3 regions of the Tardiphaga sp. 172_B4_N1_3 genome follow, and region 3 is predicted to be linked to each of the others. Evidence: predicted binding sites of a transcription regulator. Region 3 holds the regulator's gene; each other region holds the start of a gene.
What was found. Region 3 encodes LexA, which represses DNA repair genes until DNA is damaged. Its sites were predicted from a motif close to TGTTCNNNNTGTGTTCNG; they were not measured.
Positions count from the first base shown of each region.

Region 1 (10,643 bases), 3.0 Mb from region 3:
CGGCAGCCTCGACCGCAATGACATTGTCCTCACCGGGCTTGTCAGACTCGGCAAGTCCCACCAGGGCGTCGGGCTGATCGCCCGTGTTGTCGTCAGCCTTGACCTCAATCGGCGTCGTCGCAGCAACCGGCTTCGGCGGTGCCGGCGGCAGCGGCGCCTTCTTCTCCATGCGATAGCCCAGGGCACGCAGGATCGAGGCGAAATCCTCGCCGGCCGAACCGGTGAGCGAGGTCATCGCCTGCGTCACCACGAAGTGGCGGCCATCGAAAGCGCCGGCGGGCTTCTCGCCCGGCGAGGCTTCGCGCCAGGCCAGCGCAGGACGGATCAGATCGGCCAGACGTTCGAGAATATCGACGCGCACCGCGCGCTCGCCGCACTGGCGATAGCCCAGCACGCGATAGGCATCGCGATCGAGCAGCTTGTCGACCGGGAAGGATGTACGGCCCGACCCTGCGAGATGCTGTGCGCTCGACAGCGCCGACATATCGACATTGTCCTGCTTCAGCGCCCAGAGCAGCGCCGCGAGCGAACGCCCCGCAGGCTTCAGCAGGCCGGGAATATAGATGTGATAGGCGCCGAACCGGACGCCGTATTTGCGCAAGGTCGCGCGCGACGGCTGATCGAGATCCTTCATCTCGGTCGCGATCTTCTGCCGCTCCAGCACGCCCAGCGCTTCGGTGAGCTGGAACGCGATGCCGCGTGCGATACCGGTGATGTCTTCGGCCTTGGTGAGATCGAACAGCGGCCCGAGCAGCTTCTCGATATGCGTCTTCAGCCAGAGATCGAGGCGAGCCTGAACCGCATCGCGCGGCGCGCCGGAGAGGCGCTCATCAGCGATGATGCGGAGACGGGGATGCAGCACATCGTCGGCTGCGACCAGACGGGCCACCGCATCGCCGGTCCAGCGCATTGTGCCGTCGGAGGCGAGCACGAACTGATCGTCCGGTGCATTGCCGAGTTTCTCGGCGCGCGCGTCGATCTCGCCGGCCAGCGCCTTCAGCGCCGTGGCCTGCAAGGCCTTCGCATCCGAGCCAGCCTCGGCCGCATCGGGCAAAAATGTAAATCCGTCGAGACGGCCAATTACATGGCCCTCTACGATCACTTCGCCCGTCTTACCAATTTCAGTATTCAGCATCGTGTTTTCCCGCAAGCGGCGCATCAATACACTGGTACGACGATCAACGAAACGCTCAGTGAGCCTCTCATGAAGGGCATCTGACAGTTTATTTTCCAATTCGCGCGAAATTCCCTGCCAATGATCAGGATCTGAGAGCCAATCGGGACGATTTGCCACGAATGTCCAGGTCCGGATTTGCGCGATTCGGCCCGATAATGTGTCGATATCGCCATCGGTTCGGTCAGCTTGCGCGATTTGAGCGCCAAACCAGGCATCGGGGATGCGCCCACGCTGCATCAGGAAGTTGAAGATAGTGACTACCAGCTCTGCGTGTGCAGCGGGCGCGATGCGGCGGTAATCTGGAATCTGGCACGCATCCCACAATTTCTCGACGGCGGCCTTGCCCTGCGCCATCTCGCGCACATCGACGTCACGGACGGCATGATCGAGCACGCGCAGGTCCTCGGCGATCGGCGCACGGGTCAGCGCCTCGTGGCGCGGCACCTCCGCCAGCGACACCTGCAGCGACGCGATCGATGAGAAATCCAGCTTCGAATTGCGCCACTGCAGCACCTTCACCGGCTCGAAGATGTGGTTCTGCAGCTGATTGACGAGTTCGGGCTCGAACGGCTCGCAGCGGCCTGTGGTGCCGAAGGTACCGTTGCGTGTGGCGCGGCCGGCGCGGCCGGCGATCTGCGCGAATTCGGATGGTGTCAGACGGCGGAATTGATAGCCGTCATATTTGCGATCGCTGGCGAAGGCGACGTGGTCGACGTCGAGATTGAGGCCCATTCCGACCGCGTCGGTTGCCACTAGGTAGTCAACGTCGCCGTTCTGGAACATCGCCACCTGCGCGTTGCGCGTGCGCGGCGACAGTGAGCCCAAGACGACTGCCGCGCCGCCGTGCTGGCGCTTGATGAGTTCGGCGATGGCGTAAACCTCATCGGCCGAAAACGCGACAATTGCTGTCCTGCGCGGCTGCCGCGTGATCTTGCGATCGCCGGCGAATTCCAGATGCGACAGACGCGGCCGCGTGACGATGCTGGCGCCGGGGAGCAAACGCTCGATGATCGGGCGCATGGTGGCGGCGCCAAGCAGCAGCGTCTCGTCGCGGCCGCGGCGATGCAGGATGCGATCCGTAAAGACGTGGCCGCGCTCCAGATCTGCCGCGATCTGGATTTCGTCAACGGCCAGAAACGACACGTCGAGATCCCGCGGCATGGCCTCGACGGTGGAGACCCAGTAGCGCGGCTTGGCGGGCTTGATCTTCTCTTCGCCGGTGATCAGCGCCACGGCTTCGGGGCCGACGCGGTCCAAAATTTTATTATAGACCTCGCGCGCCAGCAGGCGCAGCGGCAGGCCGATGATGCCCGACGAATGCGCGAGCATGCGCTCGATGGCGAGATGGGTCTTGCCGGTATTGGTGGGGCCGAGCACTGCGGTGACGCCGGCGCCGGGGGCCCTGCCGTTGGACAGCGTGGGCGGAGAAGACAAAAAGGCCATGTTTTTCAGATATTTCCGCGTCGCCGACTGTCAAGGACGGAGACAGGTTACGACGCTTCAGAGCCGCGCTTTTTGATGGTTTGGAACGAGTCCGGAACGAAAGCGGCCCGAATCGGTGACTCGGCACCTCCATGGCCGCATCACCCCAACATCTCGCGCTGACATTCTCCGAGACTGACTAGATCAAGTTTGTGACAGCGCAACAAGGGCCGACAAATCCCCGAAGTTATGAACAGCGCACGGACTCCGAACCGGCTTTGAGTCAAGCCGGGATCCTGCGCAAATCCTGCGGCGCGTTTGCGACGATGCTGCGATGGCGCACTTTGTCTTGCGGCCATGTTGCGGCAGCGTCCCGTCTCGGTCCCTCATGGTGAGGAGCGCGACTTCGCGCGTCTCGAACCATGAGCTGGCGAGGCCAAGACCTGTCACCATCCTTCGAGACGCCGCGCAAGGGCGCGGCTCCTCAGGATGAGGCCGGTGTGTGGAGCCGCCTCCTTTAGAACTTGCCTCGTTCTCTCAGTTCGTCTTGGCCACGGCCTTGGCGGGCGCGGGGGTGGTGACGAATTCGGTGGCTTCCAGCATGGCGACGCCAAGCGGGGTCGGCACCACCATGCGATACGGCACCAGCACGCGGGTGCCGGCGATCGGCACCAGGGTCACTTCGATATTGCGCTGGGCGGCAAGATATTTGATGGCGGCGCGGTCGGGCACATAGCCGGCGATCGGCGTGAAATAGACGGCGCAGACGATGGCAGGCCCGCGATAGCCCTTCTCGGCCTTCACGCTTTCCATGCGCTTGTAGTCGAGCTTGAGATCGTAGCGCATGCGGCCGTCGAAGATCGACGCGCCGGTGCGGCACGAATCCGGCGTCAGCAATTCGCCGGTGCCGCCGACGCGCATCAGCGAGCCGGTCATCGGATCGATCACGTTGCGGCGATGGGCATCGGTGATCGGAATCTTCTCGGGATCGAGCGGCGGCTCCGGCTCGATGGAGAACTCCTTCACATAGCCCGGCGTGATCAGCATCTTGATCGTCTCGGACTTCTTCGCGGAGGTGGTGACGGCCTGATAATTCGACGGCACCAGCGCGCCCGCGACCACGCGGCCGGTGGACTGGCCGGAGCCCGAGCCGCCGGCAAATGCTTTCAGCAGACCGGCGGTGCCGCCGCTGGCGGTCGCGGAATACTGGTCTTCATTGATGTCGATGGCCCACTGGCCCTTGCCCACCGCGATGCCGGCGAGGCTGGCTTCATATTTGGCTTCCAGCTTGCCGCCGGCCAACACCGCCTGGGCGGGGGCCTGAACCGGCACGGCGGCCGGGCTCTGGCCTTGAGCTTGGCCTTGGGTCTGGCTTTGGATCTGGCCTTGCACCTGCGCCGAGGCGTCCACCGGCAAAACCGGCAGCATCAGGCCCGCGGCGACGGCGAAACGCGCGCCAAAGCCCGCAAATCGCACTCTTGCGGGCGCGGCGGTCCGCGCGGTCGTCACCTGTCGGGTCACAAAGCGGGGCGTGCGAGGGCTCACTTGCTGATATCACCTGGTCGGCGATCCCCGGCCAAAGGCCCAGGGCCGCATCGCTCAATTGGGCTGGAGCGACCTGTTTCCGGCCCGAATACGTCGTTTATATGATGGGAACCGGGTTGGATTCCATGTGGTTTCCGCTCGTAGGACGGGCTATACAGCCCCCGAATGCCGGGGGCTTTTGCCGGTTTTGCCGCGACTTTAGCTGGCCGGATATCTTGACGATCGCGGCCAAGCCCCCTATACGTCCGCCACTCCTGAAATGGACGTGATTTTTGACCCCCTGCCCGGCTTTGGGCTCTTCGCCTTTTAGCTGCGGGGATGACAGAGGATTTTCGCCATGTCTCGGCGCTGTGAACTGACACTGAAGGGCCCCCAGGTGGGCCACAAGGTGAGCCACTCGAACATCAAGACCAAGCGCCGGTTTCTGCCGAACCTGGTCAATGTGACCTTCCTGTCTGACGTGCTCGGCCGCGGCGTGCGCCTGCGCGTGTCGGCCAATGCCGTGAAGTCGGTCGACCACCGCGGTGGCTTCGATGCCTATCTGATCAAGGCCCGCGAGAGCGAGCTGTCCCAGAAGGCCGTGCTGCTCAAGCGCGCCATCGAAAAGAAGAAGGCCGAGACCGCAGCAGTCGCGGCCTGAGGCTGACCCGCCGCTCACACTGAGCGGACTGAAATTTGAAAACGGCCGGATCGCAAGATCCGGCCGTTTTTGCTTTTGCTTTCCCGGTCTCCCGCTATGCAGAAACCGAAGCTAAAATTGCAGGCCTGTGTAAGTTCGATTTTAAAGCGTGGATGAGAATCTAAATTTGTTCTACCAATGTTCCATGGCGGACAAAGGTCCTGAGAACGAAGCTATGGATCGCGCGGCACCACGAGTGCAGCCGTCGGAATTTTTACGCGGCTTTCGACCGGAATATTATTCCGATACGAAAAAGAGGCCAGACTACTCGCTGACAGCCTCCTCCCTTGAGTACTGCTTGGAGACGATAACAGCTCGAAATCAAACGCATGATTTCGAAATTTTCTGCCGCAAATTGTGCGAGCGCGCGATCTGCCCAAACCTGCGTCCTCAAACTGGTCCAGACGGCGGCGGAGACAGCAAAGCCGATACCGAAACTTTCGCTGTAGCGGATGAAATTTCGAATCTCACTTACATTTCCGAAGCAAACAGCGGCAATGAAAAATGGGCATTCGCCTTCAGCGCTAAGGCTAGATGGGCTCAGAAGGTGCGCGATGACGTAGCGGGCCTAATCTCAACAGGCAGAAATTACGATCGCATTATCTGCGTTACGAGTCGCTTTGCAAAAGCAAAGACGCGAGCCGCCTTAGAAGACGAGCTATCTCAAAAGCACAGCATTCCAATTACTATCCACGATCGCTCATGGATAGTGAACGAAACCATCGCGAAAGATCGCACTGATCTTGCCTTCAACTATCTAAAAGTCGGGAACCCGCCATCCAATGACGCAAGATTGGGGCCAAAGGATTATTCACGATCACAACAGCTCGTCGATATTGAGAAGGCAATTGACGACCCCGATGCTTTCAAAGGCATGGAGCTTCAACTCGTTTCTGAAGCTCTTGTAGCCGCAAAATTATCGAGATCCCTCGAGCGCCCCCGCACCGAGACCGACGGAAGATTCGCTCGTGCTGTTCGCGTCGCCAATAAACACGGCGTATTTCGCCAAAAGCTGGAAGCACGATACGAACAGATACGGACAGCTTTTTGGTGGTTCGATGATTTCTCCTATCTAAACGAGACCTACTCGGAATTCGAATCACTCGCCATCAATTCTGATCATTCAAAAAACTTGGAGCTCCTTGGCAACGTCAACCAGCTCCTTTTTGTTTCGATAATTCACGGTCATTTAAGTCCGGAAGAATGTGCGATCACGGATCGAACGGATCGACTCATTCAGGCCCTGACGAAATGCGCGAAAGACACCACTCGACCAAACAATAGTTTGGAAGCTGAGGCAGCATTGTTACGCTGCGAACTGAACAAAGCTACTGCATTTGGAACACCAGACGCGCTCCCCACCATCTGGCAAAAATTTTCTGAAGTGCTCAAGAAGGCCAAGGGCCTAGGCGAGTTCGACGCGGACGCACTCGCTTCGATAATTGAAATATCTGGGCAGATCGCTGGCAACGACTCGAGCTACAACAATCTGGTTGAAGACTTAGCAGAATTTGTTTCTTCTCGAAAAAGCGAAGGCGAGGGAGCTCTAGTCCTACTCAAACGCGCGCAAAAACTCGATCTAACGAACAAGTACGACATCATTCGCTTGTTGGGCAAAGCGACGGTCAATTTAACAAAGCGCGAATATTCAAATTACCTCATTGAAGCGACACTGCTCTTGGCCGTCGCTTACAAGAGCGCCGGACTGCTGTGGGCCGCTCGCGCAAGCTGCAGCTTTGCTGCAGCTTGCGTTATCATTTCAGGTGAAGAAGACAGCGAACTTCCAGTCACCATCTTCCCAACCATGAAAACTTGGGCATGGATCGCGCTTGAACTTGGCCATCTACCGGATTTTCTATACGGCTTTCAGTTAATCAACGGGTGTGCGTCGGGACTCCCCCTGACTGAAGAATCGGAAAAGCTCGTCGCTGAAGATCTGCAGATGCTCGACGCAGCACTTGGAAGCATCGTTTTAAATTTGCAGACGAGCGAGCTTAAAACACTTGAGAATGTCCCGGATACACTTGAGGCAATTGGCCTCTTTGTGTCTCGCACGTGTGTACTCTTCTCACTCGGGTACGAAGACGAACTTCGGGCCGATGGCAGCATACCTCAACAAGAAACCAAGGAAAGCGCGATCGAATTTCTTTCGCTGCTCAAGAGCCAGCCAGCCGGAGAAGAATTCTGCAGTCCTCTAATCTTGAATGCTGACGAAAGACAGATTTTCACAAGCCGCATTATCGGAATGCGAATAGAAATTGAGATCGGCACAAGGGATTACATTGTAATCGCAGAGTGCATACTGGGCGCACTTGAAGCATTCTTCGCAACCGTAATCGAGAAAAGCGGTGTCCCTCACGCTGAATGCTTTCGCATTCAACTGCACGAATCTGACGAAGCAGAACCTGACATCGAAATAAAGGAAATTGAACTCACATTGATTGTGAAGTGGCCGCGCAAACTTAAGCCTAGTGTTTTTAATCAACAGAGAAAAGTCCAAGATCTTCTTACAATGATCGCAGCCCACGTGATGGGCTCGGCCTTCATTTTCAAAGATAGCAACGTTTTGCTTGAAGACCTCTATACTGATGCCGCAGTTCACCATCGAATGATGATGATTGCGGTCGCATCTAACAGTTTTCACAGAGTAACGTCTCAAAACTATCTCGACCTATCCCATTGGGAGAAGATCGCAAAAAAGAGCTATCCTAATCGAAACAGAAATATCCTCATTCCGAGAATCCATCTAAAGACGAAGCTGAAACCACAGCGTCCTTCAAGCGAAGAAGGCAACGACTTTGAGGCAAGCAACCACAGGGACGTCAACATTAAGTCAGTAATCGACGTTCACGCTTGGGAAAAGGCAAAATGGCGAGGGTGCGGATATCTAACCACTGCTGGAAGCACTATCCCCTTCATGGCATTTTTGTTCGAGGATCAACCAGTCGCCGAAATCATATTCGAGCGATGGATCACTCGTTTCGGTCAAAAAGACGCCGATGATGAAATACTGATCTCTATAGTTACTGACTTACCCAACGAAAGCCCCCATCATTATTGCGTTCAAGTCGCATCCAATCCGACTAACATAAAGAACGGAAAGCCTACTGTCGTTGGCACACGCTCTATGACGATGACGCCACCCAACGGCGACAACTTAGCTCGATTTCTGTCGGCCTATCGTCGTGTAGGAAGCTATTGTCTCATCCCCGGATCCGGCCTTTTAACACCAAGTTTCAGCTTCAATCTGGCCATTGAAAAGCAAAAGCTGGCTATCAAGCGTGCTAGTGAAGTGAACGCTAACGATATAGAGGCAGCGTCCTTGCGAACTCGTGGCATCAAGCTCGCAAGTGACGCGTAGTAGACAAACGCCTTCTCCCATTCGAGTCTACTCCCATCAAATCGCCCCATTTTCCCCGGGAACGCAGCGCAGCGTGCGTCGTTCTTAACCCGGTTGCCCCGCACGCGGCGCGCGCAACTCACGGCTCTTATCGCAATCAAAGAATCGCCTCGAAGCCCTTGTGGCGGATGACATCGAGCAGGACGAGCGTCGGTCCTTTCGGACTTTCCGTGCCGCGCTCGAGCTTGGAGACATAGCCGACCGTCAGCTTCAGGTAGCTTGCAAACACCGCCTGGCCGAGATTGGCCTGCTCACGAAGGGCCTTGATGTCCTCGCCCGTCAGCTCAGCCGGACCTGCAAGAGCGGCGGCACCGCCGAGGTGACGCATCGTGATCTTGTTGCGGACAACGTCTGTCAGAACACCACCGGCGTGCATGTCACGCGCCGTTTCCAGCAGCTCCAGGGTCAGGCGGGTGTTGCCCTGTCACGCGTGCTGTCCCGGCCTTTTGCCGGCCGTCATCGCACGCTTTTTCGCGCCCTTTGTTAGTCGGGTTTTTTAGCTGTCGAGGTCATCGCGAACCTCTCGTCTGATAGAGATATCACGGGATTGGTAACATTGAGCAGACGCGGCGACCTCTCCCCGGCGGGGAGAGGTGCGGCACCGCCCTGATGTGCACGCGAAGCCCTTTCGAAAATGAAAGACGCGGCGATATCGGTACGAGGTGCCGGTCAACGAAGTGAGCGGGCGGTTTCGGTCCGGGTTGGTGCCGTCGCGGCCGTCATTTCCGTCCGCGGTGCCAGGACTCTCAGCTGATGCACAGACGCCGTGGAGGTTGGCGCCGCCGACTGTTCCTGGACGTTCGCAGCTCCCAGCACGCGAACCTGCACCGCCGATATCGGCAAACCCGCCGATCCATAGGTCGGCAACTCCGCAGCGAAGCCGGCGCAGCCACCCGCAATCGAGATCACGGCCGCGACGGCGATCGATAAGGTCATCTTCACTATTAATCTCCTCGTAGGATTGAACGAGGGAGCCTAGACTTCTTTTGCTGCACTGCACAGTTCAATACCGCATTGCAACATTGCAGTTTCCGCACATCGCGCCAGCCAGCCCCGGCCTCCCGGACCTGCCCCGGCGCGACCTGAGGTGCTTTCCGAATATTCCGATCACAGACTGCAACGAAACGGTCATCATCGATCTGGTGGTCGCGGCACTCCCCTACGCCAAACGGACCATCGGTTCCTCATGTCGTGGAGCGCGCCGTTACCGAACGCCTTCGGCAGTTCGACGACATGGCATTTTGGGATCGGTTTCTGGCGCAGTTTCTCATAGCGGTTGGTGCTTTCGAGCGAATGTCATGTGTGCGACCCCGCCCGGAGAGGATGTGGTCTCGATCTCGTAGTCCTTCTCGAGACCCTCCACGCCATCCCACAGGCGTACGCCGCGGCCGAGCAGGATCGGAACCACCACGATGTGCATGTGATCGACGAGGCCGGCGGCAAGGAAGTCGCGGATCGTGGTGGGACCTCCGCCGATGCGCACGTCCTTGCCGGCCGCAGCCTCGCGGGCCGTCTCAAGGGCCTCGGCAGGCGAAGCGTCGATGAAGTGGAACACCGTGCCGCCCTCCATTTCGATCGATGCGCGCGGATGATGGGTGAGGACGAAGACCGGCGTATGGAACGGCGGGTTGGGACCCCACCAGCCTTTCCAGTCCGGATCCTCATGCCATGTGGGAGGACCGAACTTCCTGGCGCCCATGATCTCGGCGCCGATCCCGGGCGCGAACAGCCGCAGGAACGCGTCGTCGATGCCCGCCGTGCCGCCGGGCTGGCCGAGCATCTGGCGACCCCATCGGGTCGCGAACATCCATTGGTGCAGCCGCTCGCCGGCATGGCCGAACGGCGCGTCGAGGCTCTGGCCTTCGCCGGTGGCGAAACCGTCGAGCGAGACGGAGACATGTTGGACACGGGCGAGTGCCATGGGCTGGCGCTCCTTCCTGCTGTTGATTGAATTTCCCCAGGCCGTTCCGGAAGCGATGGCGCTACTGGTTGATCTCGGGCTCGACAAGTTTCGTGAGCTTGCGCAGGGATTCCTGCCAGCCGAGATAGCAGGCCTCGGCCGGGATCACGTCGGGTACGCCCTGCTGCTCGATGTTCACCTCCGTGCCGACAGACACGGCCTTCAACGTCACCGTGACCTTCATCTCGCCCGGCAGGTTGGGATCATCGAAGCGGTCGGTGTAGACGAGACGCTCACCGGGAACGAGCTCCAGATAGGTCCCGCCAAAGGAGTGACTGCCGCCCGTGGTGAAGTTCCGGAATGACATCCTGTGATGGCCACCGACCTTCGCATCCAGCTCATGGACGGTGCATGTGAATCCGTAGGGTGGGAGCCAGCTCGCAATCGCGTCTGGTTCGAGGAACGCGCGATAGAGCTTCTGCGGCCTGGCGGCAATGACGCGATGCAGACGGATCGTGCT
Region 1 is NZ_CP197238.1:4,379,386-4,390,028, forward strand. Features, by position in the region: gene AB7783_RS20740 (helicase-related protein) at 1-2,620, opposite strand, end outside; gene AB7783_RS20745 (DUF3108 domain-containing protein) at 3,137-4,108, opposite strand; gene rpmB (50S ribosomal protein L28) at 4,482-4,784, shown strand; gene AB7783_RS20755 (hypothetical protein) at 4,933-8,184, shown strand; gene AB7783_RS20760 (helix-turn-helix domain-containing protein) at 8,321-8,599, opposite strand; gene AB7783_RS20765 (hypothetical protein) at 8,893-9,159, opposite strand; gene AB7783_RS20770 (dihydrofolate reductase family protein) at 9,491-10,144, opposite strand; gene AB7783_RS20775 (SRPBCC family protein) at 10,206-10,643, opposite strand, start outside.
Region 1: AB7783_RS20740 (helicase-related protein) is a predicted target of LexA. The motif match lies at 2,702-2,719, and genes of this name have one in related genera.

Region 2 (10,643 bases), 3.5 Mb from region 3:
CAACTATTCGGCAACACCACGGGCCGCCTGCAGAAGAGCATGGCCGAAGCCGGCATCAAGCCGGGCGATATCGATGCCGTCGTGTGCTCGCACGCCCATATCGATCATATCGGCGGCATCGTCGATGCCAATGACAAGCCGCTGTTTCCCAACGCGCAGGTCTATCTCAGCGAGGAAGACTTCAAGTTCTGGACCGACGAAGGCAAGCTCGGTTCGCCGCTCAAGGACTTCATCGTCCATGCACGCAAGAACCTGCTGCCGGTCAAGGATCGCCTGGTGTTCTTCAAGGACGGCCAGGAGTTCCTGCCGGGCGTCACCGCCATGCATGCACCTGGCCATACGTTCGGCCACCACATGTTCATGATACAGTCGGACGGGAAATCTTTCGCCTTCCTCGGCGACCTCACCCATCATCAGGTGCTGCTGCTGGAGAAGCCGCGGATGGAGTTCGCCTATGACTCCGATCCGAAGATGGCAGCGGCGACGCGGGTGAAGATGCTCGACATGCTCGCAGCCAACAAGACCGCCGTGATGTCCTATCACTTCGCGTGGCCGGGCTATGGTCATGTGGTGAAATCAGGCGACGGCTTCCGCTATATCGCCGAGCCGATGGTGATGAATCTCTAGCGGAAATCCTGCGACTTTCCTGCGGCGATCTTGAGACAGTGACCGCCGCAGGAATTCCGCAGCAATTTATCCTCACGCCGCGGATGAGGCGTCCCTCGGACGTCTCTCCGCTCCGCGTTTGTAGATCCGGAACGTGCCACGTCCGGCATCCTTCGCCGCATAGAGCGCCGAATCGGCCATGGCTGCGAATTGCGATGACGTGCAGTTATCGGCCAGCGCGATGCCGACCGATGCACCGACGCGCAACTGTTGCCCACGATGATCGATGGGCAGGCCTAGCTGCGTGACAATGGCGCGCGCCGTCTCCGAGGCTTCCTCGAATTCCGCGTGAGGCCCCAGCAGAACCGCGAATTCGTCACCGCCGAGTCGTGCGACCAGTTCCGCACCGGCACAGATGTTGCGAATTCGATTTGCAACGACGGTCAGGCAGGCATCGCCGGCGGCGTGGCCGAAACAGTCATTGACCGGCTTGAATTCATCGAGATCGATCAACAGCAGCGCGCCGAACGGCTTCACCTTGATGGCCGACGCCGCATCGAAGAGCGACAGCTTGGTTTGAAACTGGCTGCGATTGGCGAGGCCGGTCAGCGTATCGAATTCGGCGAGATAGCGATTGCGATCCGCCAGAATTTTCTCTTCGGTGATGTCTTGCTTCATGCCGAAAATGCGGACGGCAACGCCGTCGACCGACTCGGCAGTGGCCGTGATCCTGATCCAGCGCCGGTTGCCCTTGAAGGTGATGATCTCCGCATCGAGACTGAAGCCCGTGCGATCCTCGATGGCCTTGCTGCGCTGCTTCGTCAGTTCCCTGACGGATTCTTCGGGATAACAGGCGAGCGCCTCCTCGCGAATCGGCGTCGAGCCACGCGGTAGATCGAAGATGTCATAGACGACATCGGTCCAGACCAGCGATTCATCGGAGAGGTCGCATTCCCAGACGCCGATTCGCGCTGCCGCCGAGGAGCGATCGAATATCTTCCGGCTATGCGCCAGCGAAGCAGCCTGTTGATCGATGATGGCCTGCTGAGCTTCGATCTGCGCCTTCAGCGCAGCGATCAGGTCGGCGTCATCCGGAGCGTCTGGCGGCATCGACAAGCGATCTGACATCTGCGGGCACCCAGTCTTCGTCTCGAAGCTCATAGGATGCTTTGCATGACGTGTTTAAGATTTTCTACGCCAATGGCCGACTTCAGCCAAAACCAGCATACTTTACCGCTACATTTCGTTCACTGATTGTTCTTGAAGTATAAGCAACCTTAGGTTACGCTCTCCTCTCAAATGAGGGCGGCATGGTTCAACGGGTTTCCACCGTAGCCTTTGAGGGGATCGAGGCCCGCGCGGTCGACGTGCAGGTTCAGGTCGTGCCCGGCCTGCCGAATTTCCTGATCGTCGGCCTGCCCGACAAGGCAGTATCCGAAGCGCGCGAACGGGTCCGTGCCGCGCTGGTCGCCTCGGGTCTGGCGCTGCCGGCACGGCGGATCATCGTCAATCTCGCGCCCGCTGACTTACCCAAGGAAGGCAGCCATTACGATCTGCCGATCGCGCTGGGATTGATGGCCGCGATCGGCGCGATTCCGCCGGATGCATTGGCGGGTTTTACCGTACTCGGCGAACTCGGTCTCGATGGTTCGCTCGCTCCCGTGGCCGGCGTACTGCCGGCCGCGATCGGCGCCAATGCGCGCGACGAAGGATTGATCTGTCCGGCGGACTGCGGGGCAGAAGCCGCCTGGGCCAGCCCGGACATTCAGATCATCGCCGCGACGTCGCTGATCCAGATCGCCAATCACTTTAAGGGCACGCAGGTTCTGTCGCGGCCGCAGCCGAAGATACATGCGCGTGAGGAAACGCTGCTGGATCTGCGCGACATCAAGGGACAGGAAAGCGCCAAGCGCGCGCTGGAGATCGCTGCCGCGGGCGGCCATCACCTGCTGATGGCAGGGAGTCCAGGATCAGGCAAATCCATGCTGGCGGCACGGCTCCCGTCGATCCTGCCGCCACTATCGCCGGCGGAGCTCCTCGAAGTCTCGATGATTGCGTCGGTGGCCGGCGAGATCAAGGACGGCGCACTCACCTCACGCCGGCCGTTCCGCGCACCGCATCATTCTGCCAGCATGGCCGCACTCACCGGGGGCGGGTTGCGCGCGCGGCCGGGCGAGATTTCGCTGGCGCATCAAGGCGTGCTGTTTCTCGACGAACTGCCGGAGTTCGATCCGCGCGTGCTGGATTCGCTGCGCGCGCCGCTTGAGAATGGCGAGGTGGCGGTCTCGCGCGCCAATCACCGCGTCACCTATCCCGCGCGCTTTATGCTGGTCGCTGCGATGAATCCATGCCGTTGCGGTCACGCGTTCGAGCCGGGCTTCTCCTGCAAGCGCGGCCGCATCGATCGTTGCACCTCGGATTATCAGGCGCGCATCTCGGGCCCCTTGATGGACCGCATCGATCTGCGCATCGAAGTCCCGGCGGTGACCGCGGCGGATCTCATTCTGCCGCCACCGTCGGAAGGTTCCGCCGAAGTCGCGGCGCGTGTCGCCGCCGCGCGCGATCTGCAGACCATGCGCTATGCGGCGGCGGGATTGCCGGGCACACATACCAATGCCTCCGCGCCGGCCTCTGTGCTGGAAACGGTAGCGCAGCCGGATGCCCAGGGACTGACATTGTTGCGCGATGCCGCCGAAACGATGCGACTGACCGCGCGCGGCTATCACCGCGTGCTGCGCGTGGCGCGGACGCTGGCGGATCTCGACGGCGCCGAGAAAATCGGGCGGCTGCATCTGGCCGAAGCGTTGTCTTACCGCGCGCTGGCGGAGGACATTCGCCGCGCCGCGTGAATTTCGGCAACGCCCCTGATGTGGACGTCAACGCGATAGTAACGAGTTTTGTTTACGCTCTGCTCACCATAACCCCGCGTTACGGGGCCAGGGCGAGTATCGTGTCATGCTGCGTTTCAAGATTTTAGCCTCGACGATTCCTCTGGTACTCGCGGCATTTCTCGCCCGTGGCGATCTCGTAGCCGGCACGCATCCCTGCATCTCCACCGGTGAGACCAGCGTCCAGATCGCCACCATGCCCTGGCAGGCGCAATCGCATGTCAGCTTCACCAGCGATCCCTTGCAGGCAACCGTCCGTGTGCAGATCGTCGATAGCGCCGAGATTGCCGACTTCGTCGTACTTGATGATGTCGATGCGGCGGAACCGGACGCTTGTCCCGTCACCGCTGCGACGCGCTTCATCGGCATCGCCGACACATCGGTAACATCAGAGCCCGTCATCTATCTGTCGGAACAGGGCGACGCCGACTACCGGATCTTCGTGAAATCTCGCAGCTTCACGGCGCGCGATGCCGCAGCGCTGATCGTCAGCGCCCACAGCCGGAGCCCGGCGCGGATGGCAGCGGCCAGCCTCTAGGCTGCGCATTAACGCTTCATCAACCATGTCTGCGCGGGCAAATTCAAAACTGCCACCGTGCAAGCACTTGGCAACAACATACCCGCATTGTTTCTGAGATCTGCGATCGCCTGATCGCGGCCTGTATTCGCGTGCAATCGCGAGCCATGATGTGACCAAGCCGGAGTGCTGATCTGTGGCGAAAGGTGTCTTCCGGATCAAGATCTACTTCCGCCGCTTCGCGCGCCGTTTTCCGTGGCTTGCTTTTGTCATCCGCTCCTTCGTGATGTTCTCGGCTGCCTTCGGTGGCGCCTATGGTTTCATCTCAGGTTCGACCTCGAAAGACTCAGGTTACGACCCGCACGCTTTTGCGATCGGCGCCAGCTTCCTGTTCGCGCTGGCCTGCGTCGCCCTGGCCACCATGAGTATCCGCATGCGCTTCATGGGCAAACGGATGCGCAAACTGGCTGCGCATAACGAAGCCCTGGTCGACCGGAACTGGGAATTGAAGGAAGCCGAAGAGCGCGCGCGCAGCCTGTTCGAAGCGCAGGGCGACCTGATCGTGATCCGCAACAGCGAAGGCTGCATCACCTTCGTCAACGATGCCTATTGTGCGCTGGCGGAACAATCGCGCGAAGCATTGATCGGCAGCCACTTCGAACTCACGCTGCTGGAGCAGGGCGATATCGCCAACGAGTCGAACGGCACCAGCATGCACGATCAGAAGATCGCCACGGCGACCGGTCCGCGCTGGATCGCCTGGCGCGAAGGTCTGGTGCGCATCGATGCGGGCCAGCCCGCCGAGTTGCAATGCGTGGGTCGCGATGTCACCGACCGCACCCAGACCGAGCGCGCCCTCGGTGAAGCCCGTGATCATGCCAATGCCGCCAACCGCGCCAAGTCGCGGTTCCTCGCGATGGCGTCGCATGAAATCCGCACGCCGCTGAACGGCATTCTCGGCATGAGCGGCTTGCTGCTCGATACGCCGCTGACACCCGAACAGACCACTTACGCCAAGGCCGTGAAGACCTCCGGCGATGCGCTGCTGTCGCTGATCGAGGAGCTGCTGGATTACTCCAAGATCGAGGCCGGCAAGATCGATCTGGAACATCGCCCCTTTGCACTAGCCGGATTGATCGAGGACATCACCGAATTGCTGGCGCCGCGCGCGCAGGCACGCAATCTCGAAATCGCGGCCTATGTCGATGAGCGATTGCCGCTGACAGTGATGGGCGATGCGGCGCGCCTGCGCCAGGTGCTGCTCAATCTCGCCGGCAATGCCATCAAGTTCACAGCGACCGGCGGCGTAGCGCTGATCGTCGAGCCCGGCATCTGGCCGAACGAAGTCTCTTTCCTGGTGCGTGACACCGGCATCGGCATCGCGCCGGATGCGCAGCAGCGCATCTTCCGCGAATTCGAACAGGCAGACGAGGGCACCGCGCGCCATTATGGCGGAACGGGTCTTGGCCTCAGCATCAGCGAGCGCATCGTCAAGCGCATGAACGGCCGCATCACGCTGCAGAGCACGCTCGGTGCCGGCTCGACATTCGAAGTGTCTATCCCGCTCGCCGCTTCCGACAGCGGCACCGCGACCTTCGTGCCACCGGATCTCACGGGCCTTTCGGTAATGCTGGTGGCGCCGCAGACCATCGAAGCCTCACTGACGGCCCTGCGGCTCGGGCGCTGGGGGGCACAGACTTGCACCGTGTCCGATATTGCCGTCGCGCAAGCCCTGCTACCCGAACGGTCGTGGCATGCCGTCATGATCGATCGCGCCCTTGGTGCTGACGCTGCCGAGCACCTCGCGGACACCGCAATTCCGCATGCGCTGCGACGGATCGTGCTGTTCACGCCTGCGATGCGCCATGAATTGCAGCCCGCGACGCCGAGTGCGTTTACCGGCTATCTGGTGAAGCCACTGCGTGCGGCCTCGCTTGCCGCGCGCCTGACATTACAGACGGACTCACCGACGATCGCCGCCGATGATCTGTTGGATCGCGATCCGGCCACACCGGAACCAACGGCGGCGATGGCACCCAGCCTCTCGATCCTGGTCGCCGAAGACAACGAGATCAACGCGCTACTGATGCGCTCGTTGCTGACGCGGCTTGGCCACAAGCCGGTCGTGACCACCAATGGCGAAGAGGCACTGGAATCCTGGCTCGCCTCCGACTCCGCAGGCACGCCCTATGACCTCGTCCTGATGGATATCCAAATGCCGAAGCTCGACGGCATCGAGACCACCAAACGCATTCGCGCGCGCGAGGCCGGTCAACGCGTCAGGCGTACCCCGATCCTGGCCCTCACAGCGAATGCACTGGTCGAAGATCGCTATGCCTGTTTCGAGGCCGGCATGGACGGCTTCCTGATGAAGCCGCTGGACCGCGACAAGCTCGCGGAAGCCCTCAAGGGACTCGCCAAGATGCGGCACGTCGCCGCCTAGCAGCTCCACCTTCGCTGTCACACCCCCGCAACACGCCCGTCACACGGCTGTTGAGCGCCCGTGATGTCTGGTGCGGATAAGCCGCATCGATGATTCGCGTGATGCCTGCGGCACAAGGCGATTGAGTTGGGGATGGCCATGCACGGCAACGAACTGGTGCGACCGAAGCAGGGTTTCATGCAGATGTTGCGGCCCCAGAACATGAGCGCCGCCGCGCAGACGGCGATCACCTGGTTCAAGCCGCCGCTGCATCTCCATCCCGCCAACGGCATTCCGGTCGCCACGAATTCGTTAGGCCGGATGGGTCCGCTCGAAGTTCGCCTCGCGCAGGACAAGCGCGACGTGAAGCGCGCGCAGCGTCTGCGCTACAAGGTATTCTACAAGGACGGCACCGCGATCGCCGACGCCGCCACTATGCTGGCACGCCGCGACAAGGATGCATTCGACAAGATCTGCGATCACCTTCTCGTCGTCGATCACGATGCAAAGCCCACACTGTCCGGCAAGCAGCCGGTGGTCGGTACCTATCGTCTGCTACGCCATGAGGCGGCCATGCAGAACGGGGGTTTCTATACCGACAGCGAATTCGATTTGTCGGGGATGATCGAGCGCCATGCCGGTCTGCGCTTTCTTGAACTCGGCCGCTCCTGCGTGCTGCCGCGCTACCGCAACAAGCGTACCGTCGAATTGCTGTGGCAGGGCATCTGGAGCTATGTGCGGCAGAACAAGTTCGACGTCATGATCGGCTGCGCCAGCTTTGAAGGCACCGATCCGGATCGCCTCGCGCTGCCGCTGTCGTTCCTGCACCACAATGCGCGTGCCCCCGAGGCCTGGCGCGCCCGCGCGCATCCGTCGCGCTATGTCGAGATGAACCGGATGGCCGCGGATGCCATCGACACCAAGGCGGCGCTTCGTGCGCTACCGCCGCTGATCAAAGGCTATCTACGGATCGGCGCCATGATCGGCGACGGCGCCGTGATCGATCATCAGTTCGGCACCACCGACGTTCTGATCGTGATGCCGGTGACGTCGATCGGCGCACGCTATATCGAGCATTTCAGCACGGACACCTCACGCCACGCGGCTTAATCGCTTAGAGGCGACGCAGCGCGACGTTTTCCACCACGTGATCCGCGCCCTTTTTAAGGATCAGCGTCGCACGCGGCCGCGTCGGCAGGATGTTGTCTTCGAGATTGGCGAGGTTGGTGCGCTCCCAGATCGCCAGCGCCGTCGCGGTGGCTTCTTCATCCGACAGCAATGCGTAGCGATTGAAATAGGATCGCGGATCGTGGAATGCGGTGTCGCGCAGCGCCAGAAACCGTCTCACATACCAGTCGCGCAGTACCGGCTCATCGGCGTCGATATAGACGGAGAAGTCAAAGAAGTCGGAGACCACAGGCACCGCCTTGCCGTCGCGCGGGAGGCGGCCGGTCTGTAGCACATTGACGCCTTCGACGATCAGGATGTCGGGCTGATCGACCTCGACCCACTTGTTTGGGACCACGTCGTAAGTGAGATGCGAATACACAGGCGCGCGGACGGCATTGCGGCCGGCTTTGATGTCACTGAGAAACTGTAGCAGCGTTGGCAGATCGTAGCTTTCGGGAAAGCCTTTCTTCTGCATGATGCCTTCGCGCTCAAGCACCGCATTCGGATAGAGAAAGCCGTCGGTGGTGACGAGATCGACCTTGGGCCGCGGCGACCATCTTGCGAGCAGTGCCTGCAGCACGCGAGCGGTGGTCGACTTGCCGACAGCCACCGACCCGGCGACGCCGATGATATAGGGCATCTTGCGATCCTCGATGCCGAGGAACTTGCGCTGCGCGTAATACAGACGTTGTGTCGCCGTGACATAGATCGAAAGCAGGCGGGACAGCGGCAGGTAAATCTCTTCGACCTCGCGTAGATCGAGGCGATCATACATCGAACGCAGGGCGGCGATCTCGCCGGCCTCCAGCGTCATCGGCGTATCGTCGCGCAGCTTGGCCCACTGCTCCCGCGAGAAATTCCGATAGGGATTGTATTGTTGGTCTGCCCGCATATCCATGAAGCGGTCCCCGTTGTGATCGACGCTGTTACTCGCTCTTGCGCGACGCTTTCTCTTGCAGTCCGGATTGCGACGTGCGCTGACCGAGCGCCGCCTCGACCTCCTGAATCGTCACGCCGCGCGCTTTCAGCAGCACCAGCAGATGAAACAGCAGGTCGGCACTTTCATTGATCAGATTGGTGCGATCGTTCTCAACCGCCGCGATCACGGTCTCGACCGCTTCCTCGCCGAATTTCTTGGCGCAATGCTCGGCGCCCTTGTCGAGCAGCTTGCGGGTATAGGACGCGTCGCCACCCGCCGCCGCGCGGGCGTCGATGGTGTCGGCGAGATCGTGAAGCGTAAAAGCCATTTCGACGCCTTGTTGGCTGGGCAGCGCAGACTCCTGCCAGAGATTGACCTAGGGGTCGAGCCGCATCGGCAGTCCGGCCCGGACCATATGCTCCTTGGCCTCGCGAATGGTAAATTCCCCGAAGTGAAAAATCGAGGCCGCCAGCACCGCGGTGGCGTGGCCGCTCCTGATACCTTCGACCAGATGATCGAGATTGCCGACGCCGCCCGAAGCGATCACCGGTACGCCGACGCTGTCGGCGATGGCCCGGGTCAGTTCGATATCGAAGCCGGAGCGGGTGCCGTCGCGATCCATCGAGGTGAGCAGGATTTCACCCGCGCCCAATGACACGACTTCCTGGGCAAACTCGATCGCATCGATGCCAGTCGACTTGCGGCCGCCATGGGTAAAGATCTCCCAGCGCGAGCCGGACCGTTTGGCGTCGATCGCCACCACGATGCACTGATCGCCGAACTTCTCGGCGGCTTCCTTGACGAACTGGCGATTGGCCACCGCGGCCGAATTGATCGAGACCTTGTCGGCACCGGCGCGCAGCAGCGTCTTGATATCGTCCACCGTACGCACCCCACCGCCGACCGTGAGCGGCATGAAGCAGGCTTCAGCGGTGCGACGCACCACATCCATCATGGTGCCGCGGTTTTCGTGGGTAGCGTTGATATCGAGGAAAGTGAGCTCGTCGGCGCCAGCGGCGTCATAGGCGATCGCAGCCTCTACGGGATCGCCGGCATCGCGCAGGTCGACGAAGTTGACGCCCTTCACCACGCGTCCATCCTTGACGTCGAGGCAGGGGATGACGCGGACTTTGAACATGGCTCGGTCCTTATGCCGCCTGCTTGATGAGCTTCAGCGCCTCGGCCGGATCAATCCGCCCGTCATACAGCGCACGGCCGGAGATCGCGCCTTCGAGCTTCGCAGCACGTGGCTCAAGCATGGCCTTGATATCATCGATGGAGGCGAGACCGCCCGAGGCGATCACCGGAATTGAAATCGAATCTGCCAGCGCAATCGTCGCATCCCAATTGATACCCTTGAGCAAACCGTCGCGCGCGATATCGGTGAAGATGATGGCGGCGACGCCAGCATCTTCAAAACGCTGCGCGATTTCCAGTGCAGTGACGGTCGAGGTCTCAGCCCAGCCCTCAACGGCAACCTTGCCGTCGCGCGCATCGAGGCCGACGGCCACCTTGCCGGGGAATTTCTTCGCGGCTTCCTTCACGAGCGCGGGATCGCGCACCGCAGCCGTGCCGATGATGACGCGGGTGATACCTTTGGAAAGCCAGGCTTCCACCGTCTTGAGATCGCGAATGCCGCCGCCGAGCTGCACTGGCATCTTGATGACCTTCAGCATCGATTCTACGGCCTGCGCATTCACCGGCTTGCCTGCAAAGGCGCCATCGAGATCGACGACATGAAGATATTCGAAGCCTTGAGTCTCGAAGTCGCGCGCCTGTGCGGCGGGATCGAGGTTGAACACAGTGGCGCGCGCCATGTCGCCCTGCTCAAGGCGAACGCACTGGCCGTTTTTCAGATCGATGGCGGGAAAGAGAATCACGGCTTCCACTTCAGAAAGTTCGAAATCAGAGCCAGCCCGAAACGCTGGCTCTTTTCGGGATGAAATTGCGTACCGATCGCGGTGTCCTTGCCGACGATGGCAGTGATAGGACCGCCGTAATCGGCGCGCGCCAGCACATCGGCCTCGTTGACCGCATTCAGGTGATAGGAGTGCACGAAATAGGCGTGGCGACCCTTCGGCCCAAGCGGCAGGCGCTCCAACACCGCGTGCTCACGCACCA
Region 2 is NZ_CP197238.1:4,893,411-4,904,053, reverse strand. Features, by position in the region: gene AB7783_RS23215 (MBL fold metallo-hydrolase) at 1-627, shown strand, start outside; gene AB7783_RS23210 (diguanylate cyclase domain-containing protein) at 700-1,734, opposite strand; gene AB7783_RS23205 (YifB family Mg chelatase-like AAA ATPase) at 1,917-3,455, shown strand; gene AB7783_RS23200 (hypothetical protein) at 3,562-4,032, shown strand; gene AB7783_RS23195 (ATP-binding protein) at 4,208-6,454, shown strand; gene AB7783_RS23190 (GNAT family N-acetyltransferase) at 6,593-7,543, shown strand; gene coaA (type I pantothenate kinase) at 7,548-8,501, opposite strand; gene AB7783_RS23180 (phosphoribosyl-ATP diphosphatase) at 8,530-8,850, opposite strand; gene hisF (imidazole glycerol phosphate synthase subunit HisF) at 8,899-9,660, opposite strand; gene hisA (1-(5-phosphoribosyl)-5-[(5-phosphoribosylamino)methylideneamino]imidazole-4-carboxamide isomerase) at 9,671-10,402, opposite strand; gene hisH (imidazole glycerol phosphate synthase subunit HisH) at 10,399-10,643, opposite strand, start outside.
Region 2: AB7783_RS23205 (YifB family Mg chelatase-like AAA ATPase) is a predicted target of LexA. The motif match lies at 1,851-1,868, and genes of this name have one in related genera.

Region 3 (10,643 bases):
CATTGCTACGGCGCTGCTCACGGGCCGCCGCGATGCGATTTCGGCTGACGTCAATGATGCGATGTTCATCTCCGGCCTCGGTCATGTGTTGTCGATTTCTGGCTATCACATGGCCGTTGTCGCCGGCGTGGTGTTCTTTGCGATACGCGCACTGCTGGCACTGATCCCTGTCCTGACCGTGACATTCCCGATCAAGAAAGTCGCAGCGGCTGCGGCGTTATTCGCAGCACTGTTCTATTTGCTGCTGTCAGGTGCCGAAGTCGCGACACAGAGATCCTTTTTCATGACGGCCGTTGTGCTGATTGCAGTCATGGTCGATCGCCGGGCGGTGACGTTCCGTACGCTGGCGGTGGCAGCAATGGTTGTGCTGATCGTGGCGCCGGAAGCGTTGGTGCATCCGAGTTTTCAGATGTCATTCGCGGCGACGCTGGGGCTGGTCGCATTGGTGCAGATCGGCATGCCCGCGCTGTTTGCCTCGCCCGATCATTCCGCGACGGCGCGCGTGGCGCTATGGGGCGGACGCGAGATCGCGATGCTCGTGCTGGCCTCGCTGGTCGCGGGCCTCGCCACCACGCCCTATGCCGCGTTTCATTTCCATCGCGTCACGCCTTATGGCGTCGTCGCCAATCTCCTGGCGATGCCGGTGGTCTCGGCACTGGTTATGCCGGCGGGCATTCTCGGTTTGGTGGCCATGCCGTTTGGCTTTGACGGTGTGTTCTGGCGGCTGATGGATGTCGGCATCCAGTGGATGATTGTCGTCACGCAATGGGTGGCAGCCTTGCCCGGCGCCATCGGCCGGATGCCGGCCTTCGGGACGGGACCGCTGATATCAGCCAGTATCGGCATCATCGTGCTGGGATTGCTGCGCACGCCGTTGCGCCTCGCAGGGCTTGGTGTGCTTGCGCTCTCGATTGTCTGGGCGTTGCTGGTCAAGCAGCCGGATGTCCTGATTTCGGGTGACGGTCACAGCGTTGCGGTACGGGGCAGGGAGGGGCGCCTGCATATGATGCGCAGCGCCAAGGATGCGTTTCTCGCGAAGGAGTGGCTTGCCGGTGATGCCGACGCACGGCTGCCAACGGATGCCTCCCTCAGCCACGGTGTGTCCTGCGACCGCGACGGGTGCATCACGGCACTGGCCGATGGCGCTTTGGTGGCGCTGGTTTTACAGCCGGATGCCTTCACAGATGATTGCGAGAAAGCGGCGCTCATCGTCACGGCGCGACAATCGCCGAGAGATTGCAGGGCGCTGGTGATCGATCAGGATCGCCTGCAACGAAATGGTGCGGTGGGCCTGCACCGAACCGCGAATGGCTTTACGATGGATGCCGTGCGACCGCGTGGCCTGGACCGTCCGTGGTCGCGCGCAATTCCCGATGAGCCCCAGCAAGATCTGATCCAGAACAGTCGTCCACCGCAAAACCGGCCGGTGGATGCGACGCCGGCGGAAACCGATCTTCAACCCGAAGATCAGTAATCCGCCGAGGCGCAAATCTCAGTAGCGGCGATACAGGCCGATCAGCTTGCCCTGAATGCGCACCCGGTTGGGTGGCAGGATACGGACCTCGTAGGCGTCATTCGCAGGCTCCAGCGCGATCGACGCGCCGCGGCGGCGGAAGCGCTTCAACGTGGCTTCCTCGTCGTCGATCAGGGCCACCACGATGTCGCCGGTGTCGGCGCTCTCGTTGCGCTGGATCAGCACGGTGTCTCCGTCGAGAATGCCGGCGTCCTGCATGGAATCGCCGCGCACTTCGAGCGCGTAATGTTCGCCGGAACCGAGCATGTCTGCGGGCATGCTGATGGTGTGGCTGCGGGTCTGCAGCGCCTCGATCGGCGTACCTGCCGCGATCCGGCCCATCACCGGGATGGCAACTGTGCGGCCATTGTCATCATCGCCGCTGTTGCTGGCGATGCTGGCGGCCGAACGCACCTTGCCAAGCGTGCCTTCGATGACGCTGGGCGTGAAGCCGCGGCGGCCGGTACCGCCGGTGACCGGCGCGCCGAGCTCTGGCAGCTTGATGACTTCGATGGCACGGGCGCGATTGGGCAGACGGCGTATGAAGCCGCGTTCTTCCAGCGCGGTGATCAGACGATGGATGCCGGACTTCGAGCGCAGGTCGAGCGCATCCTTCATCTCGTCGAAGGAGGGCGGGACGCCGGCTTCCTTCAACCGTTGATCGATGAATCGCAGGAGTTCGTATTGTTTGCGCGTGAGCATCTGAAGCCATCCTCAGTTGACGGTGTCGGCCGCCGCGTGCGTTTCAAAGGGCCTTCGAACGGTGAGCCTCAATCCAGAGACGATCGTTCGAAGATCGGTTGCGCGAGTTCGGGCACTCTCAAACTACTCAAAGCCACAGAATCTCGAAACAAATCATGAACGAACACTATATGTTCCATATGTGTTCTGCAATGCTTAATTTGCCGTCAACAGAATGCACGTTGAGCGAGGTTTGAGGAGGCTGTTCCTCACCTGCCGTCGACCGCGGCGGAGATGGAAAATGCTTCCGCGGTCGCCTGGGCTACGCGGACGTCATGCGCCCAATGGGCGGCGGCGGAGTCGTGGAGCCGGTGGCCAGCGAGCGCTGAACCATGATCGTGTCGGCCCAGCGGCCGGAGCGATAAGCGACGCCGGGCAGCAAGCCGACGCGGGCGAAGCCGAAGCTTTCATGAAGGCCGAGGGAGGCCGTGTTGTCGGCATCGATATAGCCGATGATCTGCCGAAAGCCGGCCGCCGCGCACACGTCGATCAGTTCGCGCATCAACAGGCGGCCGATGCCCCGGCCGACATGTCCGTGGTGGATATAGATCGAATGCTTGACCGTGTAGCGATAGGCCGGTCGCTTGCGGAACAGCACCACATAGGCATAGCCGACGACCTCGCCGCCTTGCGTGGCGACGAGGTGGGGGAACCGCTTGCTGCGCAGGTTCTTGCGCCGGTCTCTGAGATCATCGGGCTGCGGCGTGTCGGCGTCGCTGACGCCTTCCTCGACGCCTTGCCGGATGTGCCGGCGATAGATCGCCAGCATGGCATCGACGTCGGTGTCGCGTGATGGTCGGATGACGACCGGCTGTTCGAGTTCCGTTGGCAAATCTGGCTCCTTACGTGCTCCCTATTCGGAGACCACGTAAGTGTAAAGCCGGATCCGGCCATTGGCGTCGACCTTGCGGTAGATGCCCTGGATCTCGACGTCGAAGCCCGGGAACGTGTTGAAGCAGGTCTCGAACATCCTGAGATAATCGATCATCGGCTTTGACCGTTCGGTGAGCCGTTCTCCGGGTACGATCGTGGCGATGCCGGGCGGGTAGACCACGAACGGCGTCGTCGCGACGCGCCCGAAGATCTCGTCGATCGGGAGGTAATCGACGTCGTTGCGCACCAGACAGCGCGCGGCATCATGGGGTGACATGGCAATCTCCGGCAGATGGTCGGCGGAGAATTGCCTGGTCTGGAGCTCGCTCACATTGGCCTCGCGAAAGAACCGGTGCATGTCGCCGCACAGATCCCGCAGGCGTATGCCCGCATAACGCGCCGGCCTGCGCCTGGCGAATTCCGGGATGACGTCTTCGAGCAGGGCGTTGTCGTCATGAAACTTCTTGAAGGCGACAAGGCCAGATATCAGCGTGCCGGCCTTGCTGGCCTCCACGCCGGGCGTCAGCAGGAAGAGCAGCGAGTTGAGATCGTTCTTCTCCGGCACGATGCGATTTTCGCGCAGGAACTGCGCGACCACGGGCGCGGGGATGCCGTGTTCCGCATAGCCGCCGGTGGTGCGGTCGAAGCCGGGTGTCAGTACCGTCAGCTTGTTGGGATCGGTCATGGTGAAACCGGCTTCCATGCCGGGGAAGCCATGCCAAGCGGCGTCAGGCGCGAGCTGCCAATAAGCCGGATTGGTGGCCAGCTGGTCAGTGCCGATGCTTTCCCAGGGCACATTGTGAACAGCGCCTTCGCTGGCTGCGTCGGGAATCGCGACGCGCTCGGGCACGAAGGGTTCGAAGAACCAGCGGCGCTCGGTGCGGGTTTCCTTCTCCTCGAATTCGCGGCGCACCGCGCGCATCTTCTTGCGCAGTTCGATGCCGAGGCGGATCGTATCGTCCCACAACACTTCGCCCGAGCGGCCCTTCATCATCTGCGCGCCGACATCCAATGATGCGAACAGTGGATAGAATGGCGAGGTCGAGGCGTGCTGCATGAAGCTTTCGTTGAAGCGCCGGTGCTCGACGCGGCGCTTCTGCCCGCGGATGTGGCGATCCTTCATGTGGATCTGCGACGCCTGCGAGAAGCTCGCGAGCTGCTTATGGGTCGACTGCGTCGCGATGATACCCGGGGAATCCGGACCAAGCTCCTTGAGCCCCATGGCGAAGCGACCGGCATAGAGCGGGTGGAATTTCATGAAGCCCGCCCAGGCTTCGTCGAACAGGATGTAATCGCAGAGATGGCCGATGCGCGCGATGATCATCTCGGCGCTGTAGATGGTGCCGTCATAGGTGCACTGTTCGACCACGGCGACGCGGAACGGGCGTGGACGCTTCCAGGCCTCGGGATCCGTGACCAACGGATTGATACGGATGCGCTCGCGCAGCGCGTCCTCGTCGAGCGCGTCCCAGTTCATCGGGCCGATCAGGCCCCAGGGATTGCGCGTCGTTGGCACATAGATCGGCACACCGCCTGAAATCATCAATGCGCCGTGCAAGGCCGCCTTGTGGTTGTTGCGGTCGAACAGCACGAGGTCACCATCGGTGACCAGAGCCGATAGCGCGACCTTGTTGGAGGTCGAGGTGCCGTTGAGCACGAAATAGGTTTTCTCCGCCCCGAAGATCTGCGCGGCTTCCTTCTGCGCCTGCAAAGCAGGGCCCTCATGGGTCAGCAGATCGCCGAGATCGAGCACCGAATTGTCGAGGTCGTCGCGAAACACGGCTTCGCCGAGATGTTCCATGAACACGCGGCCGATCGGGCTGCGGCTGTAGAACACGCCGCCATTGTGGCCCGGGCAGGTCCAGAGCTGGTTGCCTTCCTCGGCATAGTCGACCAAAGCGCCGAAGAACGGCGTCTTCAGTGTCTCGGCATATTGCTTCAACCGGCTGATCAGGTTCTTGGCGATGAACGGCGGGGTTTCCTCGGACAGGAAGACATAGCCGTCGATGAAATCGAGCACCTCGACCGGGACGTCTTCAAACCGCTTGCGGCGGATCAGCAGGATGATCGGAAAGTCGAGGCCCCGTTTGCGCATCAGGTTGATCAGCGCCGCGGTCTTGCCTTCGAGGCCCTTCTTGCCCCAGTCGACCACCATGCAGCCGATGGCCGCGTCGGTCTGGACTGCGATCGTGGCGTCTTCGAGCTTGCGTGCCTTGACGACCTCGAAGCCGGAACGCTCGATCTCATCGACGATCTGATTGAGCCGAATGCCCTCGAGATCGTCGGCGTCGAATGTTGGCATCGCAAACAGGAAATTGAAGCGTTTGAAATAGTCCATTTGTGCACCGATCTTGTTTCGCAGCGATGTCTCGCTGCGTTACGTGACAATTCAGTGACTGAAGCCGCGTTAAGGTATCTCAGTCAGAAAAAAGCTCAGAGAACATGCCGCGCGGCGGAAGTTCCGGTGGCCCGGCATCCCATCGCGCATCTCGGCCTTTAAACAGGCAGTCGCATGATCGCGCAGGAATCACCAGCGGCGGCGGCGAGAGCGAATGGCTTGCGGATCAGAAGTCCTTCGGCAACAGCCAGATTTCCTAGCAGCGACGAGTCCTGTTTCATCACCGGCGTCGCCACCACGGTGCCGTCGGCGCGGGTTTCCACACGCGTGCGCAGATAGTCCTCGCGCTGGTCGTTGGCGGCGAGGTCGCGGCCGAGCACCGCGGGTTCGAGCGCGTGAGCGACCTCGTTTCGGCCGGACAGCGCGCGCAGCAGCGGCACCATGAACAGGAAGCCGCAGACATAGGACGAGACGGGATTGCCGGGCAGGCCGATCACGCGCATGCCCTGGCGGCGTCCGTGCATCATCGGCTTGCCGGGCCGCATGGCGATGCGCCAGAACGCCATCTCGACGCCGGCATTGATCAGGGATTGCTGCACGAGGTCGTGGTCGCCGACCGACGCGCCGCCGGTGGTGATCAGCACGTCGGCCTTCAGATCGATCGCGCGCTGAATGGCCGATGTGGTCGCCTCCAACGTGTCGACGGCGATGCCGAGATCGACCACCTCGGCGCCTTCAGCGCGGGCCAGCGCACGCAGCGCGAAGCCATTGGAGAGCACGATCTGGCCGGGGCCGGGGACCGCACCGGGCATGACCAGTTCGTCGCCGGTGGCGAGCACGGCAACGACCGGCCGTCGCCGCACGGGCAGTGACGGATGGTTCATCCCGGCGGCAAGCGCCAGATCGCGGTCGGTGAGGCGGGTGCCGGCGCGCAGCAGCACATCGCCTTCATTGAAATCGACGCCGGCCGGGCGGATATGCTTGCCGGAAATCGCAGCTTCGTTGATCCCGACGACGTCACCTTCGCGCGTTGTGTCTTCCTGGATCACCACGGCGTCGGCGCCAGCGGGCAGCACGCCGCCGGTGAAGATTCGCAGGGCTTCGCCGGTCTGCAGCGGGCGGTCGAACGGCTTGCCTGCGGCGATCTCGCCGATGACGCGGAGCTTGGCGCCCAGTGTCGCATCGGCGGCGCGCACGGCATAGCCGTCCATCGCTGACATGGGCTCCGGTGGCTGCGTGCGCAGCGAAGCGATGTCGCGGGCGAGCACGCGGTGGAACGCGTCTTCCAGCGGCACCATCTCCTCAGGCAGCGCATCGGCGCCTGCGAGAATCGCGGCCATGGCATCGGTAACCGGCATCAGGGCCATCGCGGGGATCTCCGGCAGTGTGGGCGCCCGTCATAGCGGAGAGCGGGAGCGGACGCAAAACCACTGGCGCTTTGGCAGGGCAGGGAAACACGGTAGACATCGGCGATCATGACCGACAACCACGCCGCAACCGCCGATGAAGCGCCTGTCTGGCGGGCAGATGTCGATGCGCTGGCGTTCCGGCCGTCCGGCCATCGCGGGCTATGCATGGTGCACCGTCATGCGTTCCGGACGCTGCTCCGGCGCTACCCGTCGCCGGAGGACTGCGCGGCCTATTTTCAAGACCACAGAGCGGTGTTCCAGGCGGCGGCTAGCGCCAAGCTCGTGCGTGCGTCGGTAGCGGCAGATGCGAACTTTCATCTGACCAGCCGCGATCTCGCCCGCGCGATGTAAAATTAACGGTCGCGCCGCCGGAGCAACTCGGCTAAATTGGCCCTCTATTTCGCGAGGATTCCGATGCAACAGACCCAGACCGCCCAGATCTCCGCCGTCACCACTGACGTTAATGTCGTCGTGCAGGCCGTTCTGGCCATGGCGCTCGGTCTGTTTATCGTCGGGGTGGTCGGTTTCTCGCATATCAGCGCGGTCCATAATGCGGCCCACGACACGCGCCACGCCAACGCATTCCCCTGCCACTGAGACATGTCCGTCTTCAGGTCGATCGTTTTCTCGGCAGCGCTGGCTGGCGTGATCACTGGCGCTGCCATCACCGGCGCCCAGATGGTCGGGACCATTCCCCTGATCCAGAAAAGCGAAGTTTATGAGCGCAAGGCGGAAGCTCCGGCTGCTGTTGCGCCGACGGCTGCCGCGCAGCCCGCCCATACGCACGACCATGGCGCCGCCGCCCATAGCCATGAGGCCGAATGGGAGCCCACCGAGGGCTTGCAACGCAATGCCTTCACCACCGGCGCCAATATCCTGACGGCCATCGGCTTCGCGTTGCTACTGGCCGGCATCTTCGCGCTGCGTGGCCGGGCCGTGAGCTGGCGGGAAGGGCTGTTCTGGGGTCTCGGCGGTTTCGTCGTCTTCACGGCGGCGCCCGGCCTCGGCCTGCCGCCGGAGCTGCCTGGAATGCCTGTCGCCGACCTCACACTGCGCCAGACCTGGTGGATCGGCACTGCCTGCGCCACTGCGGCGGGGCTCGCCCTGCTGGTCTTCCGCAAGGCGTCATGGGCCGCCATTCTCGGCCTTGGCCTGATCGTCCTGCCGCACCTGATCGGCGCACCGCTGGCGCCGGCTGGCCATACGGATGTCCCCGAAACGCTGTCGCACAGTTTCGTCGTTGCAGCGGTCCTGACCAGCCTGCTGTTCTGGGCACTGCTCGGCGTCCTCACCAGCATCGCCTTCCAGCGCATCTCGCGGACCTAAAGCCCGAGTGCCTTGAGCGCCTCGGCGACCGATGTCGGCGAGGTGACGTGGACGGCCTGCAATCCGCAAGCGCGAGCGGCTTCGATATTATCGGCAAGATCGTCGAAGAACACGATGCGGTCGGCGGGGATGCCGATTTCCGCGATGACGTGCTCATAGGATTTTGCATCGGGCTTGCGAAGCCCGATCGAGGACGACAGAAACACCGTGCGGAAGTGACTGAGCAGATCGGCATGGTGTTCCGAGAAATGCGTGACATGCGCGACATTGGTGTTTGAGAACGCGTAGAGCGGCCAGCGCTTCGAGGCATGCGCGAGGAGTTCGGCGATGCCCGGCATCTCCCCGACGAAGATCGCATTCCAGCCTTCGAGAAATTGTGCCGGCGTCAGATCGATACCGAGCGTGTCGTGCAGATGCGCAAAGAATGCGTCGTCGGAAATCTCGCCGCGCTCGTGTCGCATATAGACGTCGCCGCGCGCAAACCGGCTCACGATGTCGTCCGGTGTACACTGCGCGTAGTCCGACCAGACCTTCAGCACGCGCGTGAAATCGATATCCAGCACGACGCGGCCGAGATCAAACAGCAGGGCGTCTGCGGAATTTGGCGTAAGCGACATCGTCATCTGTATCTTTTGGCTCAACGATTGAACATGTGCGGCGCAGGTTAGCGGATGGTGGCAGAAAATCCTTGCCTCCGCGTGACAAACCGCCCCGATATTTCTGTTGCCTAGGCAACTAATTCGTGAGAGCCTTTCCAAAGAGGGCGCTACTTAGAGCAGTCAACTGCCGGGCCCTGCAGGGAGAGAAACGATGGTGGACCGCTTGTGCGGGACGGCGATTGATGACGCGCGAGTAACGCGTGGTGGTCTAGCCGGTTACCGCGCCGAGATTGCCGTGAATGCGTCGCAGCAAGTCGATCAGCACTTCGCGTTCGCTTTCATCCAGACAGGACAGCAGCTTTCGCTCGCGTTCCAGCGCGGTCACGATGACGGCGTCATGGGTCGTGCGACCCTTCGTGGTCAGCGTAATCGAATGGGTGCGTGCGTCGTCCGGGTCGGCGTTGATGGCGACCAGGCCGCGCTCTTCCAGCATGGCAAGCGTGCGGCTGACCGGTCCCTTGTCGAAGCCGATGACGTGGCAGATGCGCGAGGCGGGAATGCCGGGCTCGATGGCCAGCAGCGACATGATGCGCCACTCGGTGACATTCACGCCAAAGCGCTTCTGATAGAGCGCGGTCGCGTTGCGCGACAGCTTGTTCGCAATGAAGGTGATGAAGGCCGGCACATAGCGCTCGAGATCGAGCAACTGCCCGCCTTTGGAAGCGGGCGCTCTCGCGGCGACAGTCCTGACATTGACCTTTGTCGCTTTCGCCTTGGCGGGCTTTCGAACCGTTTTCCCCGATCCATTCTTGCTCATGCACCACGATCCTGCCTGCCAGCATGACGTCGTCGAAATCGACGAGATCACGTGGTCCTGAGGAATAGAGACACGCAGCCGCAATTGCCAACAAGAAAATATGGGAGATTCACATGGTTGCCACGGTCACGACGGCATCGCCCCACACCCCGCCGGTGCTGTCCTTTGGCGGAGCCCTGCCGAACGACGCATCGTCTCAGCCCGTCGTCCACCTCGACGTCGATCCCTTCGCCATGGACTTCTTCGCCGATCCTCACCCCACCCACGAGGTGCTGCGTGAAGCCGGGCCCGTGGTGTATCTCGACAAATGGAACGTCTACGCGGTCGCGCGCTATGCCGAAGTTCATGCAGTCCTGAACGATCCCGCGACGTTCTGCTCGAGCCGCGGCGTGGGCCTCAGCGACTTTGCCAGGGAGAAGCCGTGGCGCCCGCAGAGCCTCATCCTCGAAGCCGACCCGCCGGCGCATACGCGCACGCGCGCGGTACTCAACAAGGTCCTGTCGCCCGCGGTAATGAAGCAACTGCGCGATGGCTTTGCCGCGGCCGCCGATGCCAAGGTCGACGAACTGCTGGAGCGGCGCAGTTTCGACGCGGTCGCGGATCTTGCCGAAGCCTATCCACTCTCGGTGTTCCCCGATGCGATGGGACTGCAGAAGGAGGGCCGCGAAAACCTGCTGCCTTATGCCGGTCTTGTCTTCAATGCCTTCGGTCCGCCGAACCAGCTGCGCCAGGACGCGATCGAACGCTCGGCGCCGCATCAGGCCTATGTCGCCGCGCAATGCCAGCGCGACAATCTCGCGCCCGGCGGTTTCGGCGCCTGCATCCATGCGCGGGTCGACACCGGCGATATCACCGCCGACGAGGCGCCGCTGCTGGTGCGCTCATTGCTGTCAGCAGGGCTGGACACGACGGTGAACGGTATCGGCGCTGCCGTTTATTGCCTGGCGCGCTACCCGCAAGAATTCGCGCGGCTGCGCAACGACCTGTCGCTGGCGCGCAATGCTTTCGAGGAGGCCGTGCGTTACGA
Region 3 is NZ_CP197238.1:1,387,545-1,398,187, forward strand. Features, by position in the region: gene AB7783_RS06250 (ComEC/Rec2 family competence protein) at 1-1,474, shown strand, start outside; gene lexA (transcriptional repressor LexA) at 1,493-2,215, opposite strand; gene AB7783_RS06260 (GNAT family N-acetyltransferase) at 2,517-3,086, opposite strand; gene AB7783_RS06265 (Orn/Lys/Arg decarboxylase N-terminal domain-containing protein) at 3,108-5,465, opposite strand; gene AB7783_RS06270 (molybdopterin molybdotransferase MoeA) at 5,624-6,832, opposite strand; gene AB7783_RS06275 (hypothetical protein) at 6,941-7,225, shown strand; gene AB7783_RS06280 (CbtB domain-containing protein) at 7,289-7,471, shown strand; gene AB7783_RS06285 (CbtA family protein) at 7,475-8,200, shown strand; gene AB7783_RS06290 (HAD-IA family hydrolase) at 8,197-8,823, opposite strand; gene AB7783_RS06295 (MarR family winged helix-turn-helix transcriptional regulator) at 9,068-9,616, opposite strand; gene AB7783_RS06300 (cytochrome P450) at 9,850-10,643, shown strand, end outside.